Cupriavidus necator: one gene and its partners. The protein of the gene in region 1 interacts with the protein of each later gene in a pairwise test. Links are inferred from orthologs where the notes say so. Each region holds a gene or a part of one and is shown on either strand. Other genes may lie near its edges.

What was found.
Region 2: the proteins of I6H87_RS10150 (region 1) and I6H87_RS08865 interact in binary tests that used the Escherichia coli proteins (3 or more experiments, as listed by UniProt). The link is inferred for Cupriavidus necator from one-to-one orthologs.
Region 3: the proteins of I6H87_RS10150 (region 1) and I6H87_RS14670 interact in binary tests that used the Escherichia coli proteins (3 or more experiments, as listed by UniProt). The link is inferred for Cupriavidus necator from one-to-one orthologs.

What each region holds. Positions count from the first base shown.
Region 1 is NZ_CP066018.1:2,165,953-2,176,560, forward strand. What follows is about bases 3,692-6,690. They hold I6H87_RS10150 (glutamate-5-semialdehyde dehydrogenase), read left to right. Parts: upstream 3,692-4,550; coding sequence 4,551-5,831; downstream 5,832-6,690. Other genes in these bases: holA (DNA polymerase III subunit delta), read left to right, coding at 3,692-4,462; I6H87_RS10155 (CopD family protein), read left to right, coding at 5,882-6,304; I6H87_RS10160 (2-hydroxychromene-2-carboxylate isomerase), read left to right, coding at 6,350-6,690. Outside these bases: dapB (4-hydroxy-tetrahydrodipicolinate reductase), read left to right, coding at 1-42; leuS (leucine--tRNA ligase), read left to right, coding at 225-2,846; I6H87_RS10140 (LPS-assembly lipoprotein LptE), read left to right, coding at 2,881-3,396; more of holA, read left to right, coding at 3,404-3,691; more of I6H87_RS10160, read left to right, coding at 6,691-6,955; I6H87_RS10165 (THUMP domain-containing class I SAM-dependent RNA methyltransferase), read left to right, coding at 7,020-8,273; I6H87_RS10170 (response regulator), read right to left, coding at 8,292-9,338; I6H87_RS10175 (NAD(P)(+) transhydrogenase (Re/Si-specific) subunit beta), read right to left, coding at 9,535-10,608. UniProt on the Escherichia coli protein: Catalyzes the NADPH-dependent reduction of L-glutamate 5-phosphate into L-glutamate 5-semialdehyde and phosphate. The product spontaneously undergoes cyclization to form 1-pyrroline-5-carboxylate.
Region 2 is NZ_CP066018.1:1,893,564-1,901,376, forward strand. What follows is about bases 1,081-4,025. They hold I6H87_RS08865 (LytR/AlgR family response regulator transcription factor), read left to right. Parts: upstream 1,081-2,144; coding sequence 2,145-2,906; downstream 2,907-4,025. Other genes in these bases: I6H87_RS08860 (sensor histidine kinase), read left to right, coding at 1,289-2,131; I6H87_RS08870 (2TM domain-containing protein), read right to left, coding at 2,945-3,268; I6H87_RS08875 (FadR/GntR family transcriptional regulator), read left to right, coding at 3,559-4,025. In the rest of the region: I6H87_RS08855 (DEAD/DEAH box helicase), read right to left, coding at 1-899; more of I6H87_RS08875, read left to right, coding at 4,026-4,293; I6H87_RS08880 (amidase family protein), read left to right, coding at 4,400-5,821; I6H87_RS08885 (Bug family tripartite tricarboxylate transporter substrate binding protein), read left to right, coding at 5,885-6,841; I6H87_RS08890 (hypothetical protein), read left to right, coding at 7,106-7,513; I6H87_RS08895 (DUF2846 domain-containing protein), read left to right, coding at 7,510-7,813. UniProt on the Escherichia coli protein: Member of the two-component regulatory system BtsS/BtsR, which is part of a nutrient-sensing regulatory network composed of BtsS/BtsR, the low-affinity pyruvate signaling system YpdA/YpdB and their respective target proteins, BtsT and YhjX.
Region 3 is NZ_CP066018.1:3,130,637-3,141,245, forward strand. Bases 4,038-7,037 are described here. They hold I6H87_RS14670 (sulfate/molybdate ABC transporter ATP-binding protein), read left to right. Parts: upstream 4,038-4,982; coding sequence 4,983-6,092; downstream 6,093-7,037. Other genes in these bases: cysT (sulfate ABC transporter permease subunit CysT), read left to right, coding at 4,038-4,055; cysW (sulfate ABC transporter permease subunit CysW), read left to right, coding at 4,057-4,986; I6H87_RS14675 (CysB family HTH-type transcriptional regulator), read left to right, coding at 6,089-7,033. Outside these bases: aliphatic sulfonate ABC transporter permease SsuC, read left to right, coding at 1-283; I6H87_RS14645 (ATP-binding cassette domain-containing protein), read left to right, coding at 319-1,230; I6H87_RS14650 (EAL domain-containing protein), read left to right, coding at 1,418-2,269; I6H87_RS14655 (RBBP9/YdeN family alpha/beta hydrolase), read left to right, coding at 2,266-2,937; more of cysT, read left to right, coding at 3,096-4,037; I6H87_RS14680 (DUF962 domain-containing protein), read left to right, coding at 7,301-7,669; I6H87_RS14685 (sensor histidine kinase), read left to right, coding at 7,730-8,905; I6H87_RS14690 (LytR/AlgR family response regulator transcription factor), read left to right, coding at 9,007-9,831; I6H87_RS14695 (MFS transporter), read left to right, coding at 9,965-10,609. UniProt on the Escherichia coli protein: Part of the ABC transporter complex CysAWTP involved in sulfate/thiosulfate import. Responsible for energy coupling to the transport system.

The DNA of each region.
Region 1 (10,608 bases):
AACGGCCTGTTCGACATGCAGGACGTGCTGGGCCTGAAGTAAGGCGCCGCGGGGCGCGCAGGGCCGAAACTGGCCTGCCGCCACGGTTATAATCGTCTTCTTTCGCATTGCACGCCCGGCGGGCGCCGCGCAAGCGGCGCGCCCGCTGCTCTCATTCCAACGATTCCCCCGGATGCCGGCAGGCCAGTTGCCGCGCAAACGTTGTCCTGACTGCTGTCCCGACCATGCAAGACAAATACCTTCCTTCCGCCGTTGAACAAGCCGCCCAGCAGCACTGGCAAGCCATCGACGCCTATCGCGTGTCGGAGCATGCGGCCGGGGCCGACGGCAAGGAAAAGCCCAAGTTCTACGCCTGCTCGATGCTGCCGTATCCGTCGGGCAAGCTGCACATGGGCCACGTGCGGAACTACACCATCAACGACGTGATGGCGCGCTACCTGCGCATGAACGGCAACAACGTGCTGATGCCGATGGGCTGGGACGCCTTCGGCATGCCGGCCGAGAACGCCGCGCTGAACAACGGCGTGGCGCCGGCGGCCTGGACCTACGACAACATCGCTTACATGAAGAAGCAGATGCAGTCGATGGGCCTGGCGATCGACTGGTCGCGCGAGGTCGCCACCTGCAGCCCGGACTACTACCGCTGGAACCAGTGGCTGTTCCTGAAGATGCTGGAAAAGGGCATCGCCTACCGCAAGACCGGCACTGTCAACTGGGATCCGGTCGACCAGACCGTGCTGGCCAACGAGCAGGTCATCGACGGCCGCGGCTGGCGCTCCGGCGCGGTGGTGGAAAAGCGCGAGATCCCGATGTACTACCTGCGCATCACCGAGTATGCGGAGGAACTGCTGGGCGACCTGGACCAGCTGGGCTGGCCCGAGCGCGTCAAGGTGATGCAGCAGAACTGGATCGGCAAGAGCGTGGGCGTGCGCTTTGCGTTCCCGCACGACATCCCCGGCGAGGACGGCAAGCCGATCAATGACGGCAAGCTGTACGTGTTCACCACGCGCGCCGACACCATCATGGGCGTGACCTTCTGCGCGGTCGCCGCCGAGCACCCGCTGGCCACCCATGCCGCGCTGAACAACCCCGAACTGGCTGCCTTTATCGACGAATGCAAGCACGGCTCGGTCATGGAAGCCGACATGGCGACCATGGAGAAGAAGGGCATGCCGACCGGCCTGCAAGTGGTGCACCCGCTGACCGGCGAGAAGGTCGACGTGTGGGTCGGCAACTACGTGCTGATGAGCTACGGCGACGGCGCCGTGATGGGCGTGCCCGCGCACGACGAGCGCGACTTCGCCTTCGCGCTCAAGTACAAGCTGCCGATCAGGCAAGTCATTGACGTGAAGGGCCAGCCGTACTCGACCGAAGCCTGGCAGGAATGGTACGGCGACAAGGAGCAGGGCACCTGCATCCACAGCGGCAAGTACGATGGCCTCGGCTACCAGGCCGCGGTCGAAGCCATTGCCGCCGACCTGGGCGCCAAGGGCCTGGGTGAGAAGAAGGTGACCTGGCGCCTGCGCGACTGGGGCATCTCGCGCCAGCGCTACTGGGGCACGCCGATCCCGCTGATCCACTGCGACAGCTGCGGCGTGGTGCCGGTCCCTGAGAAAGACCTGCCGGTGGTGCTGCCCGAAGACCTGGTGCCGGACGGCACCGGCAACCCGCTGGCCAAGGATGCGCGCTTCCTGCAGTGCACCTGCCCGTCGTGCGGCAAGCCGGCGCGCCGCGAGACCGACACGATGGATACCTTCATCGACTCGTGCTGGTACTACATGCGCTATACCTGCCCGGATGCGGCCACCATGGTCGATGCGCGCAACGATTACTGGATGCCGATGGACCAGTACATCGGCGGCATCGAGCACGCGATCCTGCACCTGCTGTACGCACGCTTCTGGACCAAGGTCATGCGCGACCTGGGCCTGGTCAAGTTCGACGAGCCCTTCACCAACCTGCTGACGCAGGGCATGGTGCTCAACGAGACCTACTACCGTGAAGACGCGTCGGGCAAGAAGCACTGGTACAACCCGGCCGAGGTCGACCTGCGCACCGACGAGCGCGGCCGCCCGGTAGGCGCCACGCTGATCGCCGACGGCCAGCCGGTGGTGATCGGCGGCGTCGAGAAGATGTCGAAGTCCAAGAACAACGGCATCGATCCGCAGGCGCTGATCGACCAGTACGGCGCCGACACCGCGCGCCTGTTCGTGATGTTCGCCGCGCCGCCGGAGCAGCAGCTTGAGTGGAGCGGCTCGGGCGTCGAGGGCGCCTCGCGCTTCCTGCGCCGCGTGTGGAACTACGGCTATGCCAATGCCGCGGCCATCCGCGACGGCGCCGGCGGCAAGCCGACTGCCGATGACGCCGACCTGCGCCGCGAGATCCACGGCGTGCTCAAGCAGGCCAACTACGACTACCAGCGCATCCAGTACAACACCGTGGTGTCCGCCACGATGAAGATGCTGAACGCGCTGGACGACGCCAAGACGGCTTCGCCGGCCGCGCGCCGCGAGTGCTTCGGCATCCTGCTGCGCGTGCTGTACCCGGTGGTGCCGCACGTCACCCACGGCCTGTGGGACCAGCTGGGCTACGCCGCCGAAGCCGGCGACCTGCTCGACGCGCCGTGGCCGCAGGTCGATGAAGCCGCGCTGGTGCGCAGCGAGATCGAACTGGTGCTGCAGATCAACGGCAAGGTGCGCGGCAGCATCACCGTGCCCGCCGAAGCCGACCGCGCCGCGATCGAGGCAACCGCCGCCGCCAGCGAGACCGTGGCCAAGTTTGCCGAGGGCAAGGCGCCGAAGAAGATCGTGGTGGTACCCGGCCGCCTGGTCAACGTGGTGTTGTAAGCTGGCCCCGGAACCTGACAAGGAATCGCCAAGAATGAAGCGACTGAACATGGGGCGCCGCAAGGTGCTCGCGGCAATGCTGGCAGTGCCGGCAACGGGCCTGCTGGCCGGTTGCGGCTTCCACATGCGCGGCAACGCGGATTTCGCCTTCAAGCGGCTCTATATCGGGATTCCGGCCAATTCGCTGATGGGCGCGGACCTGCGCCGCGCCATCCGCGGCGGTTCCGACACCCAGGTGGTAGCCGACCAGAAAGAGGCCGACGCCCTGCTGGACGTGCTGCAGGACACCCGCACCAAGTCGATCCTGTCGATCACGACCGAGGGCGTGGTGCGTGAATACCGCCTGACGCAGCGTTTCACCTTCCGCCTGCGCGACCCCGCCGGCAATGAACTGATCGCGCCGTCGCAGCTGGTGCTGACCCGCGACCTGACCTACAACGAAGCCAACACGCTGGCCAAGGACTACGAAGAGCAGCAGCTGTACCGCGACATGCAGCGCGATATCGTGCAGCAGCTGATGCGCCGGCTGGCCGCCGTCAAGGCCATCTGATCACGGCATGCAGCTCAAGCTCGACGGGCTCGACGCGCACCTGAGGCAGGCCAAGGCCAAGGGCCTGGCACCGCTGTACGTGGTACATGGCGACGAACACCTGCTGGTGCTGGAAGCCGTCGACCGCCTGCGCGCCGCGGCGCGCGAAGCCGGCTTCTCCGAGCGCGACGTGCTGGTGGCCGAGCGCGGCTTCCACTGGGGCCAGCTAGTCGAGGCGCAGCAGTCGATGTCGCTCTTTGGCGACCGCAAGATCGTTGAACTCCGCATCCCGTCGGGCAAGCCCGGCAAGGACGGCGGCGAGGCGCTGCGCGCCGTGGCCGCCCAGCCGTCGCCCGACGTGGTGCTGCTGGTGACGCTGCCGCGGCTGGATTTTGCCGCGTCCAAGTCGGCCTGGTTCCAGGCGCTGGAAGGCGCCGGCGTGTCGATCAAGGTCGACTCCGTGGACCGCACCCGGCTGCCGGCCTGGGTCGGCGAGCGGCTGTCGCTGCAGCAGCAACGCGTCGAAGGCGGCGAGCCGGGCCGACGTGCGCTGCAGTTCATCGCCGACAAGGTCGAGGGCAACCTGCTGGCGGCGCACCAGGAAATCCAGAAGCTGGGGCTGCTGTACCCGCCCGGCGAGCTCACCTTCGACCAGGTGCACGATGCGGTGCTGAATGTGGCCCGCTATGACGTGTTCAAGCTGTCTGAATCGATGCTCTCTGGCGACGTGCCGCGGCTGGTGCGCATGCTCGAAGGGCTGCGCGGCGAGGGCGAGGCCACGGTGCTGGTGCTGTGGGCGCTGACCGAGGAAATTCGCGTATTATCCAAGGTCCGGCAAGGGCTGGCGGCTGGCAAGCCGGCGGGTGTGCTGATGCGCGAACTGCGCGTCTGGGGCCCGCGCGAGCGGCTGGTGCCGCAGGCCGCGCAGCGCCTGGCGCAGCCAAGGCTGGAAGCGGCGCTGGCACTGGCGGCGCGGCTGGACCGCCAGGTCAAGGGCCTGTCGGACCTGCCGCCACCGGGCGGCAGCCCGCTGCCGGCGGAACCATGGGACGGGCTGCAGCAGCTTGCCCTGATGATCGCGCGCTGAACGCGCAACTCCACAGGTTTGCTTCCCCCGCCGCGTGCGGCGGGGGGACGGAAAACACACTGACGGCCACCACCCCAGGGCCACTGACATGAACGAGCTCGACCTCAATCAATACATGGACCGCGTCGGCCGCCAGGCCCGCGCCGCGTCGCGCGCCATGGCGCGTGCCTCCACGGCCGACAAGAACCGCGCGCTGCTGACCATCGCCGCGGCCATCCGCCGCGATGCCGACAAGCTCAAGGCGGTCAACGCGCGTGACGTTGAACGCGCCCGCGCCAACGGCCAGGACGCCGCCTTCATCGACCGCCTGACGCTGTCGGACAAGGCCATCGCCACCATGGCCGCGGGCCTGGGGCAGATCGCCGCGCTGGCCGACCCGATCGGCGAGATCTCGAACATGAAGTTCCGCCCGACCGGCATCCAGGTCGGCCAGATGCGCGTGCCGCTGGGCGTGATCGGCATCATCTACGAGTCGCGCCCGAACGTGACCATCGACGCCGCGGCGCTGTGCCTGAAGTCGGGCAACGCCACCATCCTGCGCGGCGGCTCCGAAGCAATCGAATCCAACACCGCGCTGGCGGCGCTGGTGGCCGAGGGCCTGTCCGCGGCCGGCCTGCCGTCCGAGGCGGTGCAGGTGATCGAGACCACTGACCGCGCTGCCGTGGGCCGGCTGATCACCATGACCGAATACGTCGACGTGATCGTGCCGCGCGGCGGCAAGAGCCTGATCGCGCGGCTGATGGAAGAAGCGCGCGTGCCGATGATCAAGCACCTGGACGGCATCTGCCACGTCTATATCGACGCCGATGCCGACCTGGACAAGGCCGTGCGCGTCTGCGACAACGCCAAGACGCAGCGCTATGCGCCGTGCAACACCATGGAGACGCTGCTGGTGTCGCAGGACATCGCCGCCGCCGCGCTGCCGCCGCTGTGCCGCATCTACCAGGAGAAGGGCGTCGAGCTGCGCGTGTGTCCGGCCACCCGCGCCACGCTGGAAGCCGCCGGCTTTACCGGCCTGGTCGATGCCGCCGAGGAAGACTGGCGCCTGGAATACCTGGCGCCGATCCTCGCCATCAAGACCGTGGCCGGACTCGACGACGCCATCGCCCATATCAACGAATACGGTTCGCACCATACCGATTCGATCATCACCGAGAACTACTCGGCGGGCATGCGCTTTATCCGCGAGGTCGATTCGGCCAGCGTGATGATCAATGCCTCGACCCGCTTTGCCGATGGCTTCGAGTATGGCCTGGGCGCGGAGATCGGCATCTCCAACGACAAGCTGCATGCACGCGGCCCGGTCGGGCTGGAAGGGCTGACCTCGCTGAAGTACGTGGTATTCGGGCACGGCGAGATCCGCACCTGACGCTCGCGCGCCAACAACAATAACAATCGTTCTCGAACGTCTCTCTGCCGATGCTCTGGGTCAAAGCGCTGCATATCGTCTTCGTGGTCTCGTGGTTCGCCGGCCTGTTCTACCTGCCGCGCATCTTCGTCAACCTGGCGCTGGAAACCGACGCCGCCAGCGCGCAGCGCCTGTTGCTGATGGCGCGCAAGCTGTTCCGCTTCATGACCATGCTGGCGGTGCCGGCGGTGGTGTTCGGTCTGTGGCTGTACCTGGGCTACGGCATCGGCCGCGGCGCGGGGCAGGGCTGGATGCACGCCAAGCTGGCGCTGGTGCTGGTGCTGATCGGCTACCACCATGGCTGCGGCGTGTTGCTGCGCAAGTTCGAGGCGGGGCGCAATACGCGCTCGCACAAGTTTTATCGCTGGTTCAATGAGCTGCCGGTGCTGGTGCTGCTGGCGGTGGTGATCCTGGTGGTCGTCAAGCCGTTCTGAGCCTGGCGCCCGGTCTGTTGTTGCCAATCCTGTAGCGGAACCGAAATGAGCAAGCTGGTTGACTATTACCTGACGCCGCAGTCGCCGTACGTCTACCTGGGCCATGCGCGCTTTGCCGCCATCGCCGAGCGCCATGGCGCGCAGGTGAACCTGAAGCCGTGCGACCTGGGCAAGGTGTTTTCCGTCTCCGGCGGGCTGCCGCTGTCGCAGCGCCCGCCCCAGCGCCAGGCCTACCGCCTGGTGGAGCTGGCGCGCTGGAGCGACTTCCTGGGCCTGCCGCTGCATCTGCAGCCGACGTTCTTCCCGGTATCGGGCGACGCGGCCAGCAAGCTGATCATCGCGGCGCAGCTGGCGCACGGCACCGCCCGCGCGATGCAGCTGACCGGCGCCATCGGCGCGGCAGTGTGGGCGCAGCAGCGCAATATCGCCGATGCCGCCACGCTGGCGCAGATTGCCGACGAGGCCGGCCTGGACGGCGCCAGCCTGCTCAGGGCCAGCGAGGCGCAGTCGGTGCAGGCGGCCTATGCGCAGAACACCCAGGACGCGATTTCGGCCGGCGTGTTCGGCGCGCCGTGGTACGTCCATGACGGCCAGCCCTTCTGGGGCCAGGACCGGCTGGATTTCCTCGAGCGCGCCCTGGCGGCGGCTTGAGCTAAGCTTCGGATAGATCCCCGTCCGCTACGGCGGACGTTTTTGTTTGCAGGAAACCCAACACATGACCCAAGCCTTCTTTGCCCCTTGCCCGCGCGGCCTGGAGAGCGCGCTCGCCGAAGAACTGCGCGAGATCGCCGCGATGCCGGGCATGGCCGCGCTGGCGCCGTTCACGGTGCACCAGGAGGTGCCGGGCGGCGTCAATTTCTCGGGCGAGATGGCCGCCGCCTATGCGGTCAACCTGCATTCGCGCATTGCCAGCCGGGTGCTGATGCGCGTGGCCGCGCGCGGCTACCGGCATGAAGACGACATCTATACGCTGGCACGCGGCGTGCGCTGGGAGCAGTGGTTTTCGCCCGATGAATCGCTGCGCGTGGACATCACCTCGCACAAGTCGCCGCTGCGCAGCCTGAATTTCACCGCGCTGCGGGTCAAGGACGGGGTCTGCGATGCCCTGCGCGAGCGTGTGGGCGTGCGCCCGAGCGTCGATACCGCCAGCCCGGATGTGCGCATCTATGCCCACCTGACCGAGCGTGACTGCACGCTGTACCTCGACACCACCGGCGAGCCCCTGTTCAAGCGCGGCTGGCGCACCGAGAAGGGCGAGGCGCCGCTGAAGGAAAACCTGGCCGCCGGCATCCTGCGCCTGGCGGGCTGGGTGCCGGGCCAGACCTTCCGGCCCTTCTACGACCCGATGTGCGGCAGCGGCACCTTCCTGATCGAGGCCGCGCAGGTGGCGCTGGGTATCGCGCCGGGCGGCAGCCGCAGCTTTGCCTTCGAATGGCTCAAGGGCATGGACACCAAGGCCTGGCAGAAGCTGAAGTCGGACGCGCAGCGCGCCCGCATGCTGGCCTCGGCCGATGAGCTGCAGGTGGTGGGTTCGGACATCTCCACCGACATGCTGGCGATCACGCGCGCCAACTGGGAGCGTGCCGGCCTGCCGGGCGAGGCGCGCACCAAGCAGGTGGATGCGCGCTTCGTGCAGCCGCCTTTTGATGAGCCGGGTTTGCTGTTGATGAATCCCCCGTACGGCGAGCGCATCGCGGTGCGCGGCCAGCGCCGCCTGCCAGAGGAAGCGATGCCGCGCGACGAGGTGGAGGAGGCCGCCGCCAACCAGTTCGCCAGTGCCTTCGCCACCACGCTCAAGCAGCATTTCGCGGGCTGGCAGGCGTGGGTGTTTACCGGCGACATGGGCTTCCCGCGCCGGCTGCGGCTCAAGGAGTCGCGCCGCACGCCGCTCTACAACGGCAATATCGAATGCCGGCTGTTCCGCTTCGACATGGTGCGCGGCGCCAACCGGGCGCCGCAGGCTGACTGACGGCGCCGGGCCGCCGGGTCAGGGGCGCTTGCGCCCCGTCAGTGCGTCGGGATTGCGGCTGAAGTCCGCCAGGAAGCCCTGCAGGCTGACCACCGGCTCCTGCAGCAGGTGGCGCGGCAGGTCGAACAGCGCGTAAATGAATTCTTCATTGCCTTCGCAGCGCTCGGCCGGCAGGCAGTATTGTTCCCAGTCCACGCACGCCGGCGTGTACATGCCGTTGCCGGGCCAGAAGAACGGCACCAGCCGGCCTTCGCGCAGGCCTTCGATCAGTGCCGCCGGGGCATCGTAGGCCTCGGCCGATTCCACCTGGCTCATCAGCCCGGCGCGGGTCTCGATCACCATCAGCGTGGCGTGGCCCTGCGCGGTCAGCAGCAGGATGCCGGCCGGGTTGGGGTACAGGTAGTACTCGACAAAGCCATAGCGCGCGATCAGCTGGCGCACGCGCTCGGTGATGGCCGGATCGGACAGGAACGAAAAGGAATGCCGCGTCAGCAGCTCGCGCAGCGTGCGCGACAGCGTGGCAAAGTACGCCTGCTGCATGGCCTCGATTTCCTGGTCCAGCCGCTCGACCATATTGCTTTCATGCTTCTTCACGTAGCGGTCGATCAGCCCGTGGTTGAAGCCCTGCACGGCGATGCTCTCGTCGGCGGTGCCGGTCAGCAGGATGGTCTTGCAGGGCAGGTCCTGCAGCGCCTGGCAGAATTCCAGCCCGTCCATCTGCGGCATCGAATAGTCGACCACCACCACGCCCGGCTGCAGGAAGCGCTTGAAATCGTGGATCTGGCGGTAGATGCGGTCGATGTCGAGCTGCACGGTGCGCCGCTCGGTCAGGAAGGTGAGGTCGTCGTGCGTCACGCGCACCGGCAGGAAGCCCGGGAAGCGGGTGGCATAGGCCTCGCGGATCCATTGCAGCGCTTCACGCGGGTCGGTGAAGGTGATCACCGCGCGCGAGGCATCCATCTGGAACGCCAGGCTGTCGATGAACGACTTGCTGTCATCGACCAGGACGGTCAGGACCGGGTGATGGAAGACCGACAGGTTCCTGTCGTGCGGGTTGAAGGTCATGGAGCGGCGGGCAGGGGTTCGGCGCAGTGGTTCGGCACGGGCGTGGCGCAAGCGGCAAGCCAGTGTGCGCATTCGCAGGCCAGTATAGCGCGCCACGGCTGCCTTGCAAGGCACGCCTTGCAGCCAGGGCCGGCGGCGGGAGGCGCCCGCGGCAGGGCCGGGATGGCCCGGGCCTGCGCGCGGCGCGCGGACGGCCTTAGTCGACCGCCTTGAACATATCCTCGACCACCTTCTTGGCGTCGCCGAACACCATCATGGTCTTGTCCATGTAGAACAGCTCGTTGTCCAGCCCGGCGTAGCCGGCGGCCATGGAGCGCTTGTTGACGATGATGGTCTTGGCCTTGTAGGCCTCCAGGATCGGCATGCCGGCAATCGGCGACTGGGGGTCGTTCTTGGCCGCCGGGTTGACCACGTCGTTGGCGCCCAGCACCAGCACCACGTCGGCCTGGCCGAACTCGCTGTTGATGTCTTCCATCTCGAAGACCTGGTCGTACGGCACCTCGGCCTCGGCCAGCAGCACGTTCATATGGCCCGGCATGCGGCCTGCCACCGGGTGGATCGCGTACTTCACGGTCACGCCCTTTTCGGCCAGCTTCTCGGTCAGTTCCTTGAGCGCGTGTTGGGCGCGCGCCACGGCCAGGCCATAGCCCGGCACGATGATCACGGTCTCGGCGTTGCCCATCAGGAACGCGGCATCGTCGGCGGAACCCGACTTGACCGGGCGCTGCTGCTGGTCGCCGGTTGCCGCCGCCGCGGTCGCGCCGCCGAAACCGCCCAGCAGCACGTTGAAGAACGACCGGTTCATCGCCTTGCACATGATGTACGACAGGATCGCACCGGAGGAGCCCACCAGCGAGCCCGCGATGATCAGCATCGGGTTGTTCAGCGAGAAGCCGATGCCCGCCGCTGCCCAGCCCGAGTACGAGTTCAGCATCGACACCACCACCGGCATGTCGGCGCCGCCGATCGGGATGATGATCAGCACGCCCAGCACGAAGGCGATCGCCAGCATGATCAGGAACGGCAGCCAGTCCTGCGACAGGAAGAAGATGACGCCGAAGCCCACCATTGCCACCGCCAGCAGCAGGTTCAGCCAGTGCTGGCCGGCAAACACCACCGGCGCGCCCTGGAACAGGCGGAACTTGTAGCGCCCGGCCAGCTTGCCGAAGGCGATCACCGAGCCGGAGAACGTAATCGCGCCGACGAAGCAGCCGATGAAGAGCTCGATGCGGTTGCCCAGCGGGATCAGGTGCGAGCCTGCCGGGCTGAT
Region 2 (7,813 bases), 280 kb from region 1 along the record:
TCGATGCCTTTCTCGATCATCGTCGCCGCCAGCTTGGCGGCGAGGGTCTTGTTGTAGCAAAGCACGAGCACTGGCCGTGTGACGATCTTTGCCAGATGCTCAGCCCGGTAGCCGAGGATCATCGTCTTGCCAGAGCCGGCGACGCCATGAATGACCCGGTGGCCTTCGCCAAGGCTGCGTGCCAGCTGCTCCTGCTGGAGATCCATGACGCGAAGGATGTCAGGCATATCCAGCGGCTCCGCGGCTTCCTCCGGGAAGAGCGCGCGTTGCTCCGGCATGCGGATCTGCGGGAACAGGTGCCAGCGAATCCGCTCGATCTGCGGCAAGGAAAGCTTGAAGGTGAACTTGACCGGGAACATCTCCCACAGGCGCTGCTGGAAGTGTTCCGCGTCGACCGACTCGTACATCTCGTCCTGGCAGATCACCAGGTGCGGCGGCAGGACGTCGCCGAGGTTGGTCTTGTCGAACTGGGCACGCGTGATGTTGGACAGGACGACGCCGCAGCCGTAGGGAAAGAAGGGTTTGCCTTTCAGCGAGCCGCCAGGCCAGACCAACTGCGGATCGCGCTGCAGCAGGTTGGTGACATAGAACATGTACTGGCGGGCTTGCTCGAGGGGATTCATCTCCCGCACCAGCCCGCGATCCGTCAGCAGCGTGACATCGCGCTGGTCGATTTCCCGGATGGTATCCAGCCTCCAGTCTTTCACCTCCAACACCAGCAGACCCCGGCTGGGATGGAAGACGATGAAATCCGGATGCCTGGTTTTCTCTCCGATGGCGACGTCATACCAGCACAGGTAGTCGTCCTCCAGCTTTGTCTCCAGACGCTCGGCGAAGCGTCTCTCTCCACTGGTCATGCGCGAAGTGACCGAACCCAGCGCGGGAATCAGCGTGGCCATGCGTTGTTGCTCTTCTTATTGCCCGTTCAGGAGCTGCGCTGACCACGGTAGGTGTCGCGGACCCGGTGCGACGGCGGTCAGGCAGGTTTGTTATGCGGCAATTGTAGGCACAAAACGGTAACGGTGGCTATTTCGGTAGTTTTGGTGATTTGCCGGTTGGCGACACTGGCGAGCCGGCGGCTCCGGGGGACTGCCAAGCAGTCTGCGCCTGCTTTCCGGCGATACGCGCCGCCGATCCGTCGATTCCCGCCACCCCCATATCAGAGCCCGGATCGCAGTGGTAACCTCCCGCTATCTCCGCCCCCAGCCACCCGCACGTGCACCCCCCAGACTCCCGCATCTGGCGATCCGCCCCCGAGCAGCGCGCCTTTGAAGACGCCCGCCGCCGCGTGCGCGCGCTGCGTTTCTTCTATATGCACGCCATGGTCTACGTGGCGGTCAATGCATTGCTGATCGGCTTCCATCTGGTGGGATCGCCGCATCGGCCGTGGTCTGGTGGGCCGCTCGTGGGCTGGGGTATCGGGCTGGCGATACACGGCGTGATGACGTGGAGTCGCGTCGGCCTGCTCGGGCGGCAGTGGGAAGAGCGCAAGATCGCGCAATACATGGCGCAGGAACAGGTGCGCACGCTGTCGACGGAGAAGCAGCTGGTCGAAGCCCGCATGCGCCTGCTGCAGGCCCAGATCGAACCGCACTTCCTGTTCAACACCCTGGCCAACGTGGTCAGCCTGATCGAGCCCGCGCCGCAGAAGGCCACGCTGATGCTGGAGCATTTCATCGCGTACCTGCGCGCATCGCTTGCAGCCAGCCGCGCCACGCAAGGCACAGTGGCGCAGGAGGCGAAGCTGCTGCGTGACTATCTGGCGCTGATCCGGATCCGCATGGGGGACCGGCTGCATTACTCGGTCGATGTCGACCCCGAACTCGAATCGATGCCGCTGGCGCCGATGCTGCTGCAGCCCGTGGTCGAGAATGCGATCAAGCATGGGCTGGAGCCCAAGATCGAAGGCGGGCGGCTGCTGGTCCGGCTGGAGCGGCGCGGCCCGCGCATGCTGGCGACCATCGAGGACGATGGCATGGGCTTTCGTCCCTCGGCCGGCGCTGGCGTCGGGCTTTCTAACCTGCGTGAACGGCTGGCCGTGCTGTATGACGGTGACGCCCACGTTCGGATTGAAGAACGCTCGCCCGGCACTGCCGTGCTGATCGAAATCCCGCTGCCGCGTGCATCCTGAAACGGAGACGCCCATGACGCCCACTGCCCTGATTGCCGACGACGAAGAGCACCTGCGCGCATATCTGCGCAGCAAGCTGCAACGCCATTGGCCAGAACTGCAGATCGTTGCCGAGGCGACCAACGGCATCGAAGCCGCCGACGCCATCGCACGGTTGTCGCCGAGCGTAGCCTTCCTCGACATCAAGATGCCCGGCCTGTCCGGCCTGGAGGTGGCGCAAGGGATTGAAACCGATACGCGGCTGGTGTTCGTTACGGCCTATGATGAATTCGCGCTCGATGCGTTCGAGCGCGCGGCCGTCGATTACCTGGTCAAGCCGGTCAGCGAGGAACGGCTCGGCCGCACCATCGAGCGGCTGCGCAAGGCGTTGCAGGAAGCGGCGCCTTTGCCGGAACTGGCACAGCTACTCAGCCAGCTCACACGCGCCCAGCCGCGCGCGGAAAGCGGCGGCCAGTTGCGCTGGGTACGCGCCAGCCGTGGCAATACCACCAGCCACGTGCCGATCCAGGAAGTGATGTACTTCCAGAGCGACGACAAGTACGTGGTCGTGCATACCCGCGATGGCGAGCACCTGATCCGCACGCCGCTGGCGGAGTTGATCGCCGGCCTCGATCCCGAGGTGTTCTGGCAGATCCACCGCTCGTCCATCGTCAACATGGAATACGTGGCCGGAACGCGCCGCGATGAGGCAGGGCGGCTCTTTGTCCGGATGCGTGACAGCGAAGCCGAACTGCCGGTATCGCGCGCCTACATGCACCGCTTCCGGCAGATGTAAGGCGGTCGGCGTCGCCACTGCGCCGCCGGCTGAGGGATTCACTTGCGATCCATGAATTCCTGGATCTTGCGCTGTTCCCAGTCACGCCCGCGGCGCGACAGCCGCATCCATACCAGCAACCCATGCACGGTCAGCGCCAGGCCCCAGGCCAGGGTGGTGGTCAGCGGCCATGGCCAGCCGGTGGCGGCGTAATGCGACCACCGCGGCGACGGAAAGTAGAAGAAGCGGAACCACAGCCAGCCGTTGACGACAGCGTAGACCAGCAGGTGGATGTACCAGCCGCGCAGGGCGTGCACCATGCGGCGCGCGCGCCAGTAGGCCATGGCGTTGGGGTCGTCGTTGGGCGGGAAGGCGTGGTGCATGGGATACCTCGTGATCAAGATGGTTGGCTTGCGTCAGGTATAGGCCATCGCAAAGCGCCGCTCCAGGCCCAAGGGCCGAATCGACGGATTTCGTTCGCCGGTGGGCGCGCGGATCGCGCGAATGTCGGCGGGTCCGACCCTCCCCCCGACTTGTTGCAGCTCTTGACCCGTCTCGCCGGGAATACCCGCATAGGAAAAGCCCAGTCCTTCACCATAATCATAGTAATTATGATCATAAATACGAAGCGATGGATTCCAAGCCGACCCCGCAGATAGAGGGCAGCAAACGCGTGAAGCGTTCGGACCAGGTGGTCAACGATATCAAGCGCTGGATCGTGCAGACGCACCAGAAGGTCGGAGACAAGCTGCCACAGGAAGCAGCGTTGATCGAACAGATGGGCGTCGCACGCGGGACGGTGCGTGAGGCGCTTGCCTCGCTGCAGGCGCAGGGGCTGGTCAAGGTCAGCACGGGGCCAAACGGCGGTGCCACGCTGACGCAGCCGCCTTATGAGCGATGCCTGGAGGCAGTGTCCAACTTCCTGTACTTCCAGTCGGTCGACATCGTCACGCTGTACGCCCTGCGCCGCGCGGTTGAGCCGGAGCTGGCCGCCAACGCCGCCTTGCGCCTGACCGATGCCGACATCGCCGATCTCGAAGCGCTGATCGGGCTGAGCCACCCGGAACATGGCGGCAGCACGGACTGGAACGAGCGGCGCGAGGCCGACCTGCTGTTCCACGACCGCCTGGCCGATGCCTGCAGCAGCCCGATGCTGGCGTTGTTCTGCCGCCTGCTCAACGACATCATCCGCCGCGTCATCGTGGTCCGGAATGCTCAGGATGATTTCGACGACTTTGATGAAGAGATCTTCCACAGCCACAACGCGCTGATTGAAGCCTTCCGGTCGCGTGACCCGGAGCGTGCGCGTGCCCTGATGCAGGAGCACATGGAGCATGCCGAATCCCTGGCCCTGGAAGCCGAATCCCGCGTGGACCGCGGGAGCTTGCTGATGAGCCCGGTCGACTGATCCCCTGACGCGCTAGCGTCCCCCTTTTTTCTGCACACCCAACCGCCATCGTCGCATCCGACACGGCGGGTGGGATTCCTATTGCCTGAATCCTGGGAGCCTTGACGTGAAACCTGCTGAATTGCTTTGGCGCTGGAGCGCTGTCGATATTGCCGATGCCGTGCGGCGGCGCGAGATTTCCTGCCGCGAGGTCACGGCCAGCGTGCTGGCCCGCATCGATGCCCTTAACCCTCGCCTGAATGCGTTGCCGGAGGTGCTGGCAGAAGAGGCGCTGGCCAGCGCGGATGCCGCGGACCGCCAGGTCGCTGAGGGCGCAGAGCTGGGGCCGCTCCATGGCGTGCCGGTCACGATCAAGATCAATGTCGACCAGGCCGGCCATGCCACCACCAACGGCGTGATCCCGCTGAAGCACAACATTGCGCGTGAGGATGCCCCCGTGGTTGCGAACCTGCGTAGTGCCGGGGCCATCATCGTCGGGCGCAGCAATACGGCTACCTATTCCTCGCGCTGGTTTACCGACAACGGCCTGCACGGGCGCACGCTGAACCCGTGGGATGCGGATATCACCCCCGGCGGCTCCAGCGGCGGTGCCGCGTCCGCGGTCGCTTCCGGCATGGGGGCGCTGGCGCATGGCAATGACATCGGCGGCTCCATTCGCTATCCGGCCTATGCCTGCGGTGTCGTCGGCTTGCGGCCGACGACCGGGCGGGTGCCCGCGTACAACCCGTCGGCCACTGCCGAGCGCAGCATCACGCCACAACTCATGTCCGTGCAGGGGCCGCTTGCGCGCAGCATTGCCGACCTGCGGCTCGGCTACCACGCCATGGCCCGCTATGACGGGCGCGACCCGGCATGGGTGCCGGTGCCGCTGGAACTGCCGCTGCCGCCGGGACCGATACGCGTGGCGCTGTTCCGGCGGTGTCCGGGCGTTCCCGTCGATCCCGCGGTCAGCGCGGCGCTGGACAGTGCCGGGCAATGGCTGCAGCAAGCGGGCTACGCCGTCGAAGAAGCCAGGCTGCCTGACTTCATGGAAGCGGCAGCGCTGTGGCGCACGCTGACGGTCGACGACAGCCGCCGCAACATCATCGCAGGCGTTGACCAGCATGGCGACGACGCCATGCGGCAAAGCCAGCGCAACATGCTGGACGGGATGCAGGAGACCGACCGCGATGGCTTTCTCGATGCCCTGGCGCGACGCCAGGCGATCGCACGCAACTGGTCGCTGTTCATGCAAACGTATCCGCTGGTGCTGATGCCGGTGTCGTGGCAGCGCCCGAGCGTGCAAGACGCGGATACCCGCACGCCCGAAGAGAACCGGGCCTTGCTGGACGCACAGAGCCCCATGCTGGCAACAGCGATGCTCGGCATGCCGGGGCTGTCCGTGCCGACTGGCATGGCCGGCGGCGTGCCGGTCGGCGTGCAGCTGATGGCATGGCGCTTCCGCGAAGACCTGTTGCTGCGAGCCGGCCAGGCCATTGAGGACGCGGCGCGTTTTACCCCTTATAGCGACCTGCAAACCGGCATCTAGACCCAGGAGCTTCCCATGAACGAACGCAAACCTGCTTACGCCCCACGGCTGTCGCGCCGCGCCATGCTGGCCGGCACCGCCGCCGCTCTGTGTACCGGTGGCCTGCTCTCCAGGGCCGTATGGGGGCAGTCCGTATCGCGCATCATCGTGCCGTTTCCGCCGGGAGGGCCGGCCGACTACATGGGCCGCCTGCTGTCCGAGAAGCTGAAAGATGCCATGGGCCGTACCGTCATCGTCGACAACCGCCCCGGTGCCGGGACGCGCGTGGCGGCCGAAATGCTGAAGAACGCCCCGGCCGACGGCACCACCGTGCTGCTGGCACCTGTCGATCCGATGTTCATCGGGCCGCTGATCTACAGCAATATGCGCTTCAACCCCGCCACCGACTTCACGGCGATCACCGATGTGACGGGCGTCCAGTTCGGTATTGCAGTCAGCGCCAGCTCACCCATCAAGACACTGGCCGACTTCGTCAAGGCCGCCAGGGCCAAGCCGGCTGACTATTCGATCGGCATCAGCACGGTTGGCTCGCTGCTGCATTTCCTTGCCGTGGAGTTCGTCAGCCAGTCGCGCACCGGCAGTACGCTGGTACCGTATCGCGGTGGCGCGGCGATGGTGACGGAAATAATGGGTAACCAGGTCGCGGCGGGCATGGACGCCATCACGAGCTTCACCGAACTGCATCGCGGCGGCAAGCTCCGCGTGCTGGCCGTGGCAGGGGAAAAGCGCGCTGATGCCTTGCCGGATGTGCCTACGTTTGCGGAGTCTGGTTTCCCCAACCTGGTGACCTCGTCGCGCTACCTGCTTTATGTCCGCGCCAACACGCCGCCCGACGTGACCACGCAGTGGTATCAGGCCGTGCGCAAGGTGCTGGCCATGCCGGATGTGCGCGAAAAGCTCGCGCGCGCTGGCTATGACATCTTGCCGGGCGGCACTGCTGATGAGGTTGCCAGGTATGCGAGCGCGCTTTCGGCACGGTGGACGCCGGTGATCAAGGCGTCGGGTTTCAAGGGGGATTGAGAGGAATTTCGTAGCCGCACCCCAAACTCGGCTGGAGACGATTTCCATTTGTGTCAGCTTGCTGGAGAATTCCCGCGGCACCCTCCTCCTGTAGGGTGCCGCTTTGTATTAAGCATGTCTGTCCCAGTGTCGTAATTGGCCTCAGAAGACAACCTGGGCGGCGCCAAGGGAAAGTGCCAATGGCGCCGCATCGTGCCGACTGGCGCAATTGCTGTGGCTCGCAGCCGCTCAGGCTGCGAGCCATACACCCGAGCGTATCCAGCCATGACCTCCTTCTCTTTCCGCGCCCGCCGCCTGTGGCTCGCCACAGGCTTTGGCCTGGCACTCTCCGCCTGCGCCCCGATGATCGCGACCACCCCGGCAACGGTGGAGCTCATGCAGCCAGCCGCCACGGCCAAGCGCGTCCAGCTTCTGGCGCCGGCGCAGGTCAAGCTCGACACCGGCTATTCCCGAGACCTCGCTGCCAGGTCGACCTGGTCGCAGGTCGGGCGCCTCCCGCAAGGCGATGTCTACCGCCCCATCGGCACCATTCTCACAATCGAGGGCCGCCATGTTCACGAGGCCTACCTGGTCGTCCGCAACAAGACGCTGGTGGGCTTCTATCTGCCTGGGGAGCAGAACTACTCCCCGCTAACGACAGCAGTACCTTTGAACTTGGGAGAATCGGAATGAAACGGGTTGCGCGCATGCTGATCGCCGGACTGGCGGTGTCATCGCTGCTGGCGGGATGCGCTTCGGGCGTGAAGCACGCCGAGATGGCGGCATCGATGCCCACGCTGAAGCCGGGCGAGGGTCGGATTTATTTCCTGCGTTCGGCGTCGATGTTCGGGGCGGCCATCCAGCCGGATATCCGCCTGAATAGCCAGGTCGTTGGCGAATCCAAGCCCGGCGGTTTCTTCTTCGTGGACCGCACGGCTGGCAAGTATGTCGCGGCGGCCTCGACCGAAACCGAGAAGACACTCAGCTTCGTGC
Region 3 (10,609 bases), 970 kb from region 1 along the record:
GCAGCTGTACCGCGAGGTCATCCTGCCCGGCGCGCTACCGGGCATCCTGGTAGGCGTGCGTTTCGCGCTCGGGTTGATGTGGGTGGTGCTGATCGTGGCGGAGACCATCTCCGCGCAATCGGGCATCGGCTACATGACCATGAACGCGCGTGAGTTCCTGCAAACCGACGTGGTGCTGGTGGGCATCCTGCTCTATGCGCTGCTGGGCAAGCTGGCCGACTGGCTGTCGCGCGGGCTGGAGCGCTACTGGCTGCGCTGGCATCCGGGCTACGCCGCGGCCTGACCGGCCCGTCGTCCCAATCAAGCAAGGAGATCGAGATGCAGATGTATCCGGTAGAGCAGGCTGCGCTGGTGGAACTGGAAGCGGGCCTCGCGCGCCGCGAGGCGGCACAGCCGGCGGCAGAGGCGCCGCGCAAGGCAGGTGGCGTGGCGCTGCACGTGCGCCAGGTGGTCAAGCGCTATGACGGCCGCGAAGTGCTGCACAACGTGGCGCTGGACGTGGCGCCGGGCGAGTTCCTGGCGATTGTCGGGCGCAGCGGCTGCGGCAAGAGCACGCTGCTGCGGCTGGTGGCGGGACTGGAAGCAGCCGATGGCGGCAGTATCACCGTCGACGGTGAATCCGCGGCGAAAGGCCGCGCGCGGCACGCCGACGTGCGCGTGATGTTCCAGGACGCAAGGCTGCTGCCGTGGAAGCGCGTGCTGGACAACGTCGCGCTGGGCCTGCCGCGCACACGCCGCGGTGAAGCCGCCGATGTGCTGGCGCAGGTGGGCCTGGCCGACCGCGCCAGGGAGTGGCCCGCGCGGCTTTCCGGCGGCCAGCGCCAGCGCGTGGCCCTGGCGCGCGCGCTGGTTCACCACCCGCAGTTGTTGCTGCTGGATGAACCGCTGGGCGCGCTGGACGCGCTCACGCGCATCGAGATGCAGGGGCTGATCGAATCGCTGTGGCGCCGCCTTGGCTTCACGGCGCTGCTGGTTACGCACGATGTGTCGGAGGCAGTGGCGCTGGCCGACCGCATCGTGCTGATCGAGGACGGCCGCATTGCCATGGATGAGCGCGTGGCGCTGGCGCGCCCGCGCGAACGCGGCGCGGCGGGCTTTGCGCAGCTGGAGGCCGCGGTGCTGAAGCGGGTGATGCGGCAAGCGCCGCAGGCGCAGGTACCGTCGCATGCAGGTGCGCATGCCGACCCGGCCGCCACGACCGCGCCGCTGAACGTGAGCTGGGCAGCGTGACCGTGCCACCCGCGGCAATGTGCGCCGCGCATATCGACAGGCCGTAATCTTCATTCGCTCGCGCGCGCTGACCTCCTATCATGAGCAGGCAGGCCGATGCGGTGCGACCGCACAGAGGGCGCATGGCGCGCCCGTCATCACTAATCCGACCAAGGGGCCGAGGGGCCCGGTCAACCCAAGGAATGCCATGCCAGGCGTGCATGAACCCGCGGGCGCAGTGCCTGCGCTCCAACGTTATCTGGAATCGCTGCCGCGCCAGCCTCTGGCTGACCGGCAATTGTGGCGCGACGCGCGCGGGCAGGTGCAGGGCCAGTTCTTCAACTGCTCGCTGACCAGCGCGTTCGAGCCGCTGGTGACGCTGGCAGACCGGCAGGTGGTGGCGCATGAAGGTTCGATCCACACCTACGCAGAGGACGGCGTGGGCCTGGCGGCATGGAAGCTGTTTGCGATGGCGGCCGACGACAACAGCCTGGTGTCGCTGGACCGGCTTTCGCGCCTGCTGCATGCCATCAACTACTTTGCCGCCGAGGGCGAGCACAAGCTGGTGCTGAACGTGCATAACCGGCTGCTGGCCGCCGTCACCGACGACCACGGCGCTGCCTTCCGGCGCGCATTGCAGTCGCTGGGGCTGCCGCTGGAGCGCTTTGTGATCCAGGTGCCGGCCAGCGCCAATGACGACCTGGCATTGCTATTGCATGTCGTTGGCAACTATCGGCGCAACGGCTTCGCGGTAAGCCTGCAGGCGTCGGATCCGGCGGAAGCCGGTGCGCTGATGGCGCACGCGTTGCCGGACTGGCTCAAGCTGGACATGCGCCGCACCTGGACCGACCGCCAGCTGTCGGGCCTGCGTGCCAGCGCGGCCAACGCCGGCGTAACGCTGATCGGGCGGCGCCTGCAGAACGCCGAAAGCGTCGAGCGCCTGCAGGCCGCGGGCATCGGCCTGGGGCAGGGCGCCTTCGCCGGCGCGCCGGTCAGTGCGGCAGGGCTGCGCACAGGCCTGGCGAGCGCCGCGCATGCATTGGACAAGGAGGTGGTATGACCCAAGCGAACCGGCTATCCGGCGGCCATGGCACGCGCCTGGACATTCCGCGGCACCTGCAGGTGCTGACTGTACCGGGGCTGCACGGCAGCGGCCCGGGACACTGGCAGAGCCGCTGGGAGCAGCGCTTCCCCGACTGGCAGCGGGTGGAGCAGCACGACTGGTCGCGCCCCAGCCTGCCGCTGTGGGCCGAGCGCGTCTCCGAAGGCGTGATGCGCGCCCAGCGCGTGGCCGCGCGCGGCGCGGTGCTGGTGGCGCACAGCTTCGGCTGCCTGGCGTCGTTGCGCCAGGCGGCGCTGGATCCGGTCGGCATTGCCGGCGCATTGCTGGTGGCGCCGGCAGATCCGGACAAATTTGGCGTGGCGGCGCTGCTGCCGACCTACCGGCTGCCGTTCCCGACCATCCTGGTCGCCAGCCGCAACGACCCCTGGATGCCGCAGCGCACCGCTTTCAGCTGGGGCACGCTGTGGGGCAGTGAACTGGTCGATGCGGGCAGCCTGGGCCACATCAATGCCGATTCCGCACTGGGCGAGTGGCCTGAAGGCCTCGCGCTGCTCGATACCCTGATCCAGCGTATCGCGCAGGCAGGCGATACCGGCTCCATAAGTGAATCATCCGGCGCCTGGGAGTCGGGCATCGAGGTAGTGTCTACTATCCCTTATATCTAAACCGTCTAAGAAAATTCATAAAGATTCGTTCTGTTTATAAGGATGACTCTGCAGAATCTGTCTCGTAGGCCGGCGCAATATGCGCTGGCGTCATAAAGAACGGCCCGCCGGGGCCAGCCATCATGGTCCGGCGGCGCACCGCTCACAGACGAGACGACATGCCTCCATCCATTTCCCTCGCGGACACGCCGCCAGCCGCCCCTCGCGCCCCTGATTCCGGCGCCGCGCGCGCGCCGCGCAGGCCGTCCAGGCAGCGTTTTACGGTGCTGCCCGGCTTCGGCCTGTCGCTGGGCTTCACGTTGTTCTACCTGACGCTGATCGTCCTGATCCCGCTGTCGGCCACGTTCCTGAAGACCTTCACGATGACGTGGGACGCGTTCTGGACCTCGGTCACGGCGCCGCGCGTGGTGGCGTCGCTGCAGCTGAGCTTTGGCGCGTCGCTGGTGGCGGCCATCGTCAATACGGTGTTCGGGCTGGTGGTTGCCTGGGTGCTGGTGCGCTACCGCTTCCCGGGCAAGCGCCTGATCGACGCGCTGGTGGACCTGCCGTTCGCGCTGCCCACTGCGGTGGCCGGTATCGCGCTGACGGCGCTGTTTGCCGGTAATGGCTGGATCGGCCGCTATCTCGAGCCGCTTGGCATCAAGGTCGCGTTTACGCCGCTGGGCGTGGTGGTGGCGCTGACCTTTATCGGCCTGCCGTTCGTGGTGCGCACGGTGCAGCCGGTGCTGGAGGATGTTGAGCAGGAGCTGGAGGAGGCCGCTTCCAGCCTCGGCGCCAACCGCCTGCAGACTTTCCAGCGCGTGATCCTGCCCGCCATCCTGCCGGCGCTGCTGACGGGGTTTGCGCTATCGTTCGCGCGCGCCACCGGCGAGTACGGCTCGGTGGTCTTTATCTCCGGCAACATGCCGATGGTGTCCGAGATCGCGCCGCTGATGATCTATTCCAAGCTGGAGCAATACGACTACGCCGGCGCCACCGCGGTGGCGGTGGTGATGCTGGTGATTTCCTTCGGGCTGCTGCTGCTGATCAACCTGCTGCAGGCCTGGACGCGCCGCCATCAATCCGGTGTGCGCGCCGCGCTGGCACCTGAAGCGCCCGCCACGGGCAAGGAGTTCTGACATGGCCGGCGCAGTTGCGGGACGCCTGGGCGGGCAAGCCAACGCCCAGGCCCATCACAGGTTTGACGCTACCGGCGAAGCGCCGTGGGTACGCTACACGCTGATCACGGTGGCGGTGCTGTTCCTCACGCTGTTCCTGTTCGTGCCGCTGGCTTCGGTGTTCTATGAAGCCTTGCGCAAGGGCGTGCAGACCTACTGGGAAGCGTTGATCGAACCCGACGCACTCGCCGCGATCCAGCTCACGCTGACGGTGGCGGCGATCGCGGTGCCGCTGAACGTGGTGTTCGGCGTGGCGGCGGCCTGGGCCATCGCCAAGTTCGACTTCCGCGGCAAGAACCTGCTGATCACGCTGATCGACCTGCCGTTCTCGGTGTCGCCGGTGATTTCCGGCCTGGTCTACGTGCTGCTGTTCGGTGCGCAGGGCTGGCTGGGACCGTGGCTGGAAGCGCACGACATCAAGATCATGTTCGCGGTGCCGGGCATCGTGCTGGCCACCATCTTCGTGACCTTCCCCTTTGTTGCGCGCGAGCTGATCCCGCTGATGCAGGCGCAGGGCAGTGAAGAGGAAGAGGCCGCGATCGTGCTGGGCGCCTCGGGCTGGCAGACCTTCCGCCATATCACGCTGCCCAATATCCGCTGGGGCCTGCTGTATGGCGTGATCCTGTGCAATGCGCGGGCGATGGGCGAGTTCGGTGCGGTCTCGGTGGTATCGGGCCATATCCGCGGGCTGACCAACACCATGCCGCTGCATGTTGAGATCCTCTACAACGAGTACAACTTCGCGGCGGCCTTTGCGGTGGCTTCGCTGCTGACGCTGCTGGCGCTGGTCACGCTCGGCATCAAGACGCTGGTGGAATTGCGCGCCCGCAAGGAAACCGAAGAGGCTGCACCAGAGCGGCCGCTGGCAAGTTTGCAAGGACAAGCATCATGAGCATCCAGGTCAAGAACGTAGAGAAGCGCTTTGGCGACTTTGTCGCGCTGGACAACGTCTCGCTCGATTTCGACGAAGGCGAGCTGACCGCGCTGCTGGGGCCGTCCGGCTGCGGCAAGACCACGCTGTTGCGCATCATCGCCGGCCTGGAGCGCGCCGATGCGGGCCAGATCGTGCTGGCCGGGCGCGATGCCTCGGACCAGCATGTGCGCCAGCGCCAGGTGGGCTTTGTGTTCCAGCACTACGCGCTGTTCAAGCATATGAGCGTGTTCGAGAACGTGGCCTTCGGCCTGCGCGTCAAGCCGCGCGCCGAGCGCCCGAGCGAAGCGCAGATCCGCGACAAGGTGCGTTCGCTGCTGGAACTGGTGCAACTCGACTGGCTGGCCGACCGCTACCCGTCGCAGCTCTCCGGCGGTCAGCGCCAGCGTATCGCGCTGGCGCGCGCCCTGGCGGTGGAGCCGCGCGTGCTGCTGCTGGACGAACCGTTCGGCGCGCTCGACGCCAAGGTGCGCAAAGAACTGCGCCGCTGGCTGCGCCGCCTGCACGATGAACTGCACGTGACCAGCGTGTTCGTCACCCATGACCAGGAAGAGGCGCTGGAAGTGGCCGACCAGGTGGTGCTGATGAACCGCGGCCACGTGGAGCAGTACGGCTCGCCCGAGGCCGTCTACAACCATCCGGCCACGCCCTTCGTGTTCGGCTTCCTCGGCAACGTGAACCTCTTCCACGGCCGGCTGGAAGTGGGCGAGAGCGGCGGCCTGCTGCATACCGGTGAAGCGGTGCTGCCGGTGGTCGGCAGCGGCCATGAGACCGCCGGCGACGCGGTGGCCTATGTGCGCCCCCATGACCTCGACCTGGAACGCTATTCGCCCGGCGCCGACGGCATTGCCGTGACGCTGCGCCGCGCGCTGACGCTGGGCCCGGTGGCGCAGCTTGAACTTGAACGTGAAGACAACCAGGACGTGATTGAAGTCGCGCTGCCGCTGGAGCGCTTCCGCCATGCGGGCTTCCGCGAAGGCGAACTGCTCGCGGTGCGCCCGCGCCAGCTGCGCGTGTTCACGCAACCGCGTACCACGTCCACCCAACAAGAAAAGGCGACGTCATGAACTTCCAGCAACTCCGATCGATCCGCGAGGCGGTGCGCCGCCAGTTCAACCTGACCGAAGTCGCCAACGCGCTCTACACCTCGCAGCCCGGCGTGTCGCGCCAGATCCGCGAGCTGGAAGAAGAACTGGGCGTGGAGATCTTCGAGCGCTACGGCAAACGCCTGACCGGCCTGACCGAGCCCGGGCGCGAGATCGTGCGCATCGTCGAACGCCTGCTGCTGGAGGCCGAGAACCTGCGCCAGGCCGGCGACGAATACGCCGGCCGCCATACCGGCCGCCTGACCGTTGCCACCACCCACACCCAGGCACGCTATGCACTGCCGCGCGTGGTGCAGGCCTTCCGCCGCGAATACCCGCATGTGACGCTGGCACTGCAGGAGGCGTCGCCCACGCATATCGTTGAGCTGCTGCTGACGGGGCAGGCCGATATCGGCATCGCCACCGAGGCCCTGGCCACCGAGGCCGGGCTGACCTCGTTCGAGGCCTACAGTTGGCAGCACGTGCTGGTGGTCTCGCCCGGCCATCCGCTCACGCGCCTGCCCGAGCCCACGCTCGAAGACGTGGCCGGCTTCCAGCTCATCACCTATGACGCCGGCTTCACCGGCCGCCGCAAGATCGACAGCGCCTTTGCCGAGGCCGGCCTGCAGCCGGAGATCGTGCTGACCGCGCTGGATGCCGACGTGATCAAGACCTACGCCGAACTGGACCTGGGCGTGGGCATCATTGCCTCGATGGCCTATGACGAGCGCAAGGATTCCGGCCTGGTGCGGATCTCGGCCGACCACCTGTTCGCGCCCAACACCACCAGCGTGGCGGTGCGGCGGGGCGCCTACCTGCGCGGCTATGCGCACGCCTTTATCAACATGTTCGCGCCGCACCTGTCGCCCGACACCGTCAGCAGCGCGCTGTCCGAGCAGGAGCGCCAGGCCCTGGCGGCCTGATTCCGGCCTGGCTGTGGCCATCGCCAGGCGGCGCAGGGGGCACCCGGGCGCTGCCTGACAGCCGCCGTCCGCCCCGGCACGGTGCCGTTCGCGCCCCGTGCCCGCCGTTCGTCGCAAGAGACTTTCTTCGTGCCCGGGTGAGGGGTACATTCCTTGCACGTGCCCGCGGCTTGCCATCCGGCGAGCGCCGTACGTGTACCGCAGTGCAACAAAGTTTGCGCGCGGCCGCCGGTCTGCAAGGGCCGGACAAGGGAGACAGAGACGATCATGCGCGACGACGAACCGCTGCTGCGCTGGCAGTGGCGCGGCTATGCCCGCAACCACCAGCATCCCCGCAACCTGCTGCTGCATATCGTGGCCGTGCCGATGTTCATGGCCGGCACCGTGCTGGGCCTCTACGGCCTGTTGCGCCTGAGCCTGCCGGCGGTGGCGCTGGGGCTGGTGTGCATGGGCATGTCGATGGCCCTGCAGGGCCGGGGGCACCGGCTGGAAGCCCACGCGCCGGAACCCTTTGCCGGGCCGGCGGACATCGCCGGCCGCATCCTGGCCGAGCAGTGGATCACCTTCCCGCGCTATGTGCTGTCCGGCCAATGGTGGCGCGCGCTGGCCGGCCGGCGTGCCGGGCAGGGTGGCTGAGGTGGCCCGCGCTGCCCGCCTCATCACATTCCCGTTGCGCCAGGCTCAGTCCGCGCTAACATGAACGCCATGGACCGCTGCTTCTCCAACGTCGCCACCGCCATCCCCTCCCGGCTCAATATCCTCGGCCGCGACCTGCTGTTCGTGCTGTGCATGAACTCGGTGATCGCCATCAGCCTGAACTACGGCTTCCAGACCGGCGGCAGCCTGTGGCACAACTTTGTCTACAGCCAGCTGATCGGCTTGTCGATCTGGGTGCTGATCGACATTCCGCGCGTGGTGATCTGGTGGAACGACCGGCCGCGCCGCTGGCCCTTCCTGCTGCTGGCCGCCGCCGCGGTGCCCGCGGGCGTGGTGTTCGGCAGCTGGGCCACGCGCGTGGCGCTGGACCTGCCGCCCAAGTCGGCGGACGAAGCCGGCGGCATGCTGCGCATGTGCCTGGTGGTGGGCATGCTGGCCGCGGCCTCGATGATCTATTTCTACTGGTCGCGCGAGAAGCTCGCATCCCTGGAGCGCCAGGCCGCGCTGGACGCCCTGCAGCGCGAGGAAGCCGAAAAGCAGCTGGTGCGCGCACAGCTGATGGCGCTGCAGGCGCAGATCGAGCCGCATTTCCTGTTCAACTCGCTGGCCAACCTCGACGGGCTGATCGCCACCGACCCGCCCGCCGCGCGCCAGCTGCTGCAGCGCCTGATCGGCTTCCTGCGCATGTCGCTGGCGCATACCCGCGCCGAGCAATGCACGCTGCGGCAGGAGTTCGAGCTGCTGCGCAGCTACCTGGACATCCAGGGCATGCGCTTCGGCCAGCGGCTCTCGTTCGACATCGACCTGCCGCGCGAACTGGCGAAGGTGGAGATCCCGCCCATGCTGATCCAGCCGCTGGTGGAAAACGCGGTCACGCACGGCATCGAGCCCTGCATGATCGGCGGCCATATCCGGCTGTCGGCGCGTGCGGCCGGCGACAATGCGGTGCAGGTCATCATCGCCGATACCGGCGTGGGCTTCGGTCATGCCTCGGGCAAGGGCTCGGGCCTGGGCATCACCCATGTGCGCGAGCGGCTGGCGCGCATCTTTGGCGCGGCGGCCTCCATGCAGATGGAGGAGAACACCCCGCGCGGCGTGGTGGTGCGGCTGACGCTGCCGCTGGAGCGCCCGGCCGAAGCGCCCACCCTGACCCAGACAGTCACCAGCGTGCCGGAGGGCATGCCAGTATCGGCCCCAGCCATGCAACGGCTCTGAGGCGCCCCGCCTGCCAGCAAGCCTGACAAGACGAACGGCTGGCACCGCCCGTGGCGGTGCCGCTGACAACGCCAGGACCCATCCACCACCCCAACGCCCCCATGACCCCGACCCTTCTGATCGCCGACGACGAAGCGCTGCTGGCGCGCGTGCTGGAATCCGAACTGATGTCGCTGTGGCCCGAGGCCCGTATCGTTTCCGTGGTCCACGACGGCGTGGCCGCGCTGGCGGCGGCGCGCGAGCACCAGCCGCGCGTGGCCTTCCTGGATATCCGCATGCCGGGCATGAGCGGCATGGACGTGGCGCGCGAACTGATCGAATTCGACACCCCGCCACTGGTGGTCTTCGTGACCGCATACGACCAGTTCGCGCTGGAGGCGTTCGAGCGCGCCGCGGTGGACTATGTGCTCAAGCCGGTCCAGCGCGAACGGCTTGAGGCCACGGTGCAGCGTCTGAAGGACCGCCTGGCCGGCCCCGCCGACGATGAAGACACCGAGGCCGAAGCCTCGATCGCGGAGACGGACCGGCTTGGCCAGCTGCTGGCGCGGCTGGAATCGCTGGAGCACGCCACGCCAGGCCCGGGCGGTGCGCCGCAGCGGCAGTACCTGCGCTTTATCAAGGCACTGGTGGGGCAGGAGGTGCGCATCATCCCCGTGGACGAAGTCATCTACCTGGAGGCCACCGACAAGTACGTCAACGTGGTCTCCGGCGCCGGCGAAGCGCTGATCCGCACCAGCCTGCGCGAGCTGACCCAGCAGCTGGACCCGGAGCGCTTCTGGCAGGTGCACCGCGGCACCGTGGTCAACATCACCTGCGTGGCCAGCGCGGTCAACCAGTCGCTGGGACGGCTGTCGCTGCGGCTGCGCGACCGTCCTGAACTGCTGCCGGTGGCGCGACAGTACGCGCACCTGTTCAAGCAGATGTAAGCGCGGTTGGCGGGAGGCGTGGCCGCCACCTGGCTGCAGAGGACAGGGGTTTTCCTCTATGATGCGGGCTTCGGCCCGTATTTTTTTGGGCTGCCGCCTTCCGTCCTGCCGCATAGCCCCTGCCACCAGCGCCATGTCCACCGCCGCACTCGATCCCACGCGCAACCCTCTTCGTCATGACGCCCAGGTGATCGGGCTGGTTGGCCTGGCTCACGGGGTCTCCCACTTCTACCACCTGCTGCTGGCTCCGCTGTTCCCATGGATCAAGGCGGAATTCGGCCTGAGCTATGCCGAGCTGGGCCTGCTGATGACGGTGTTCTTCGCGGTCTCGGCGGTGGTGCAGACCGCGTCCGGCTTTGTGGTCGACCGCTTCGGCGCGCGGCCGGTGCTGTTTGCCGGGCTGGCCTTCCTGGGCGCCGCGGCCTTGCTGCTGTCGACCAGTTCCGGCTACGCCGCGCTGCTGTTCGGCGCGGCCGTGGCGGGGCTGGGCAATGGCGTATTCCACCCGGCCGACTTCACGCTGCTGAACAAGCATGTGTCGCAGCCCCGGCTGGGACACGCGTTTTCGGTTCACGGCATTTCCGGCAACCTGGGCTGGGCGGCGGCGCCGCTGTTCCTGGTGGCGATCGCCAACCTCGCCAGCTGGCGCGTGGCGCTGGCGGCGGCCTCGGCAGTCGCCTTTATCGTGCTGGCCGTGCTGGTAGTGCTGCGCCATGTGCTGGACCCGCGCGAAGTGCAGGGCGCCGTGGGCCGGCCCGCGGCCAAGGCTGCGGCCGGG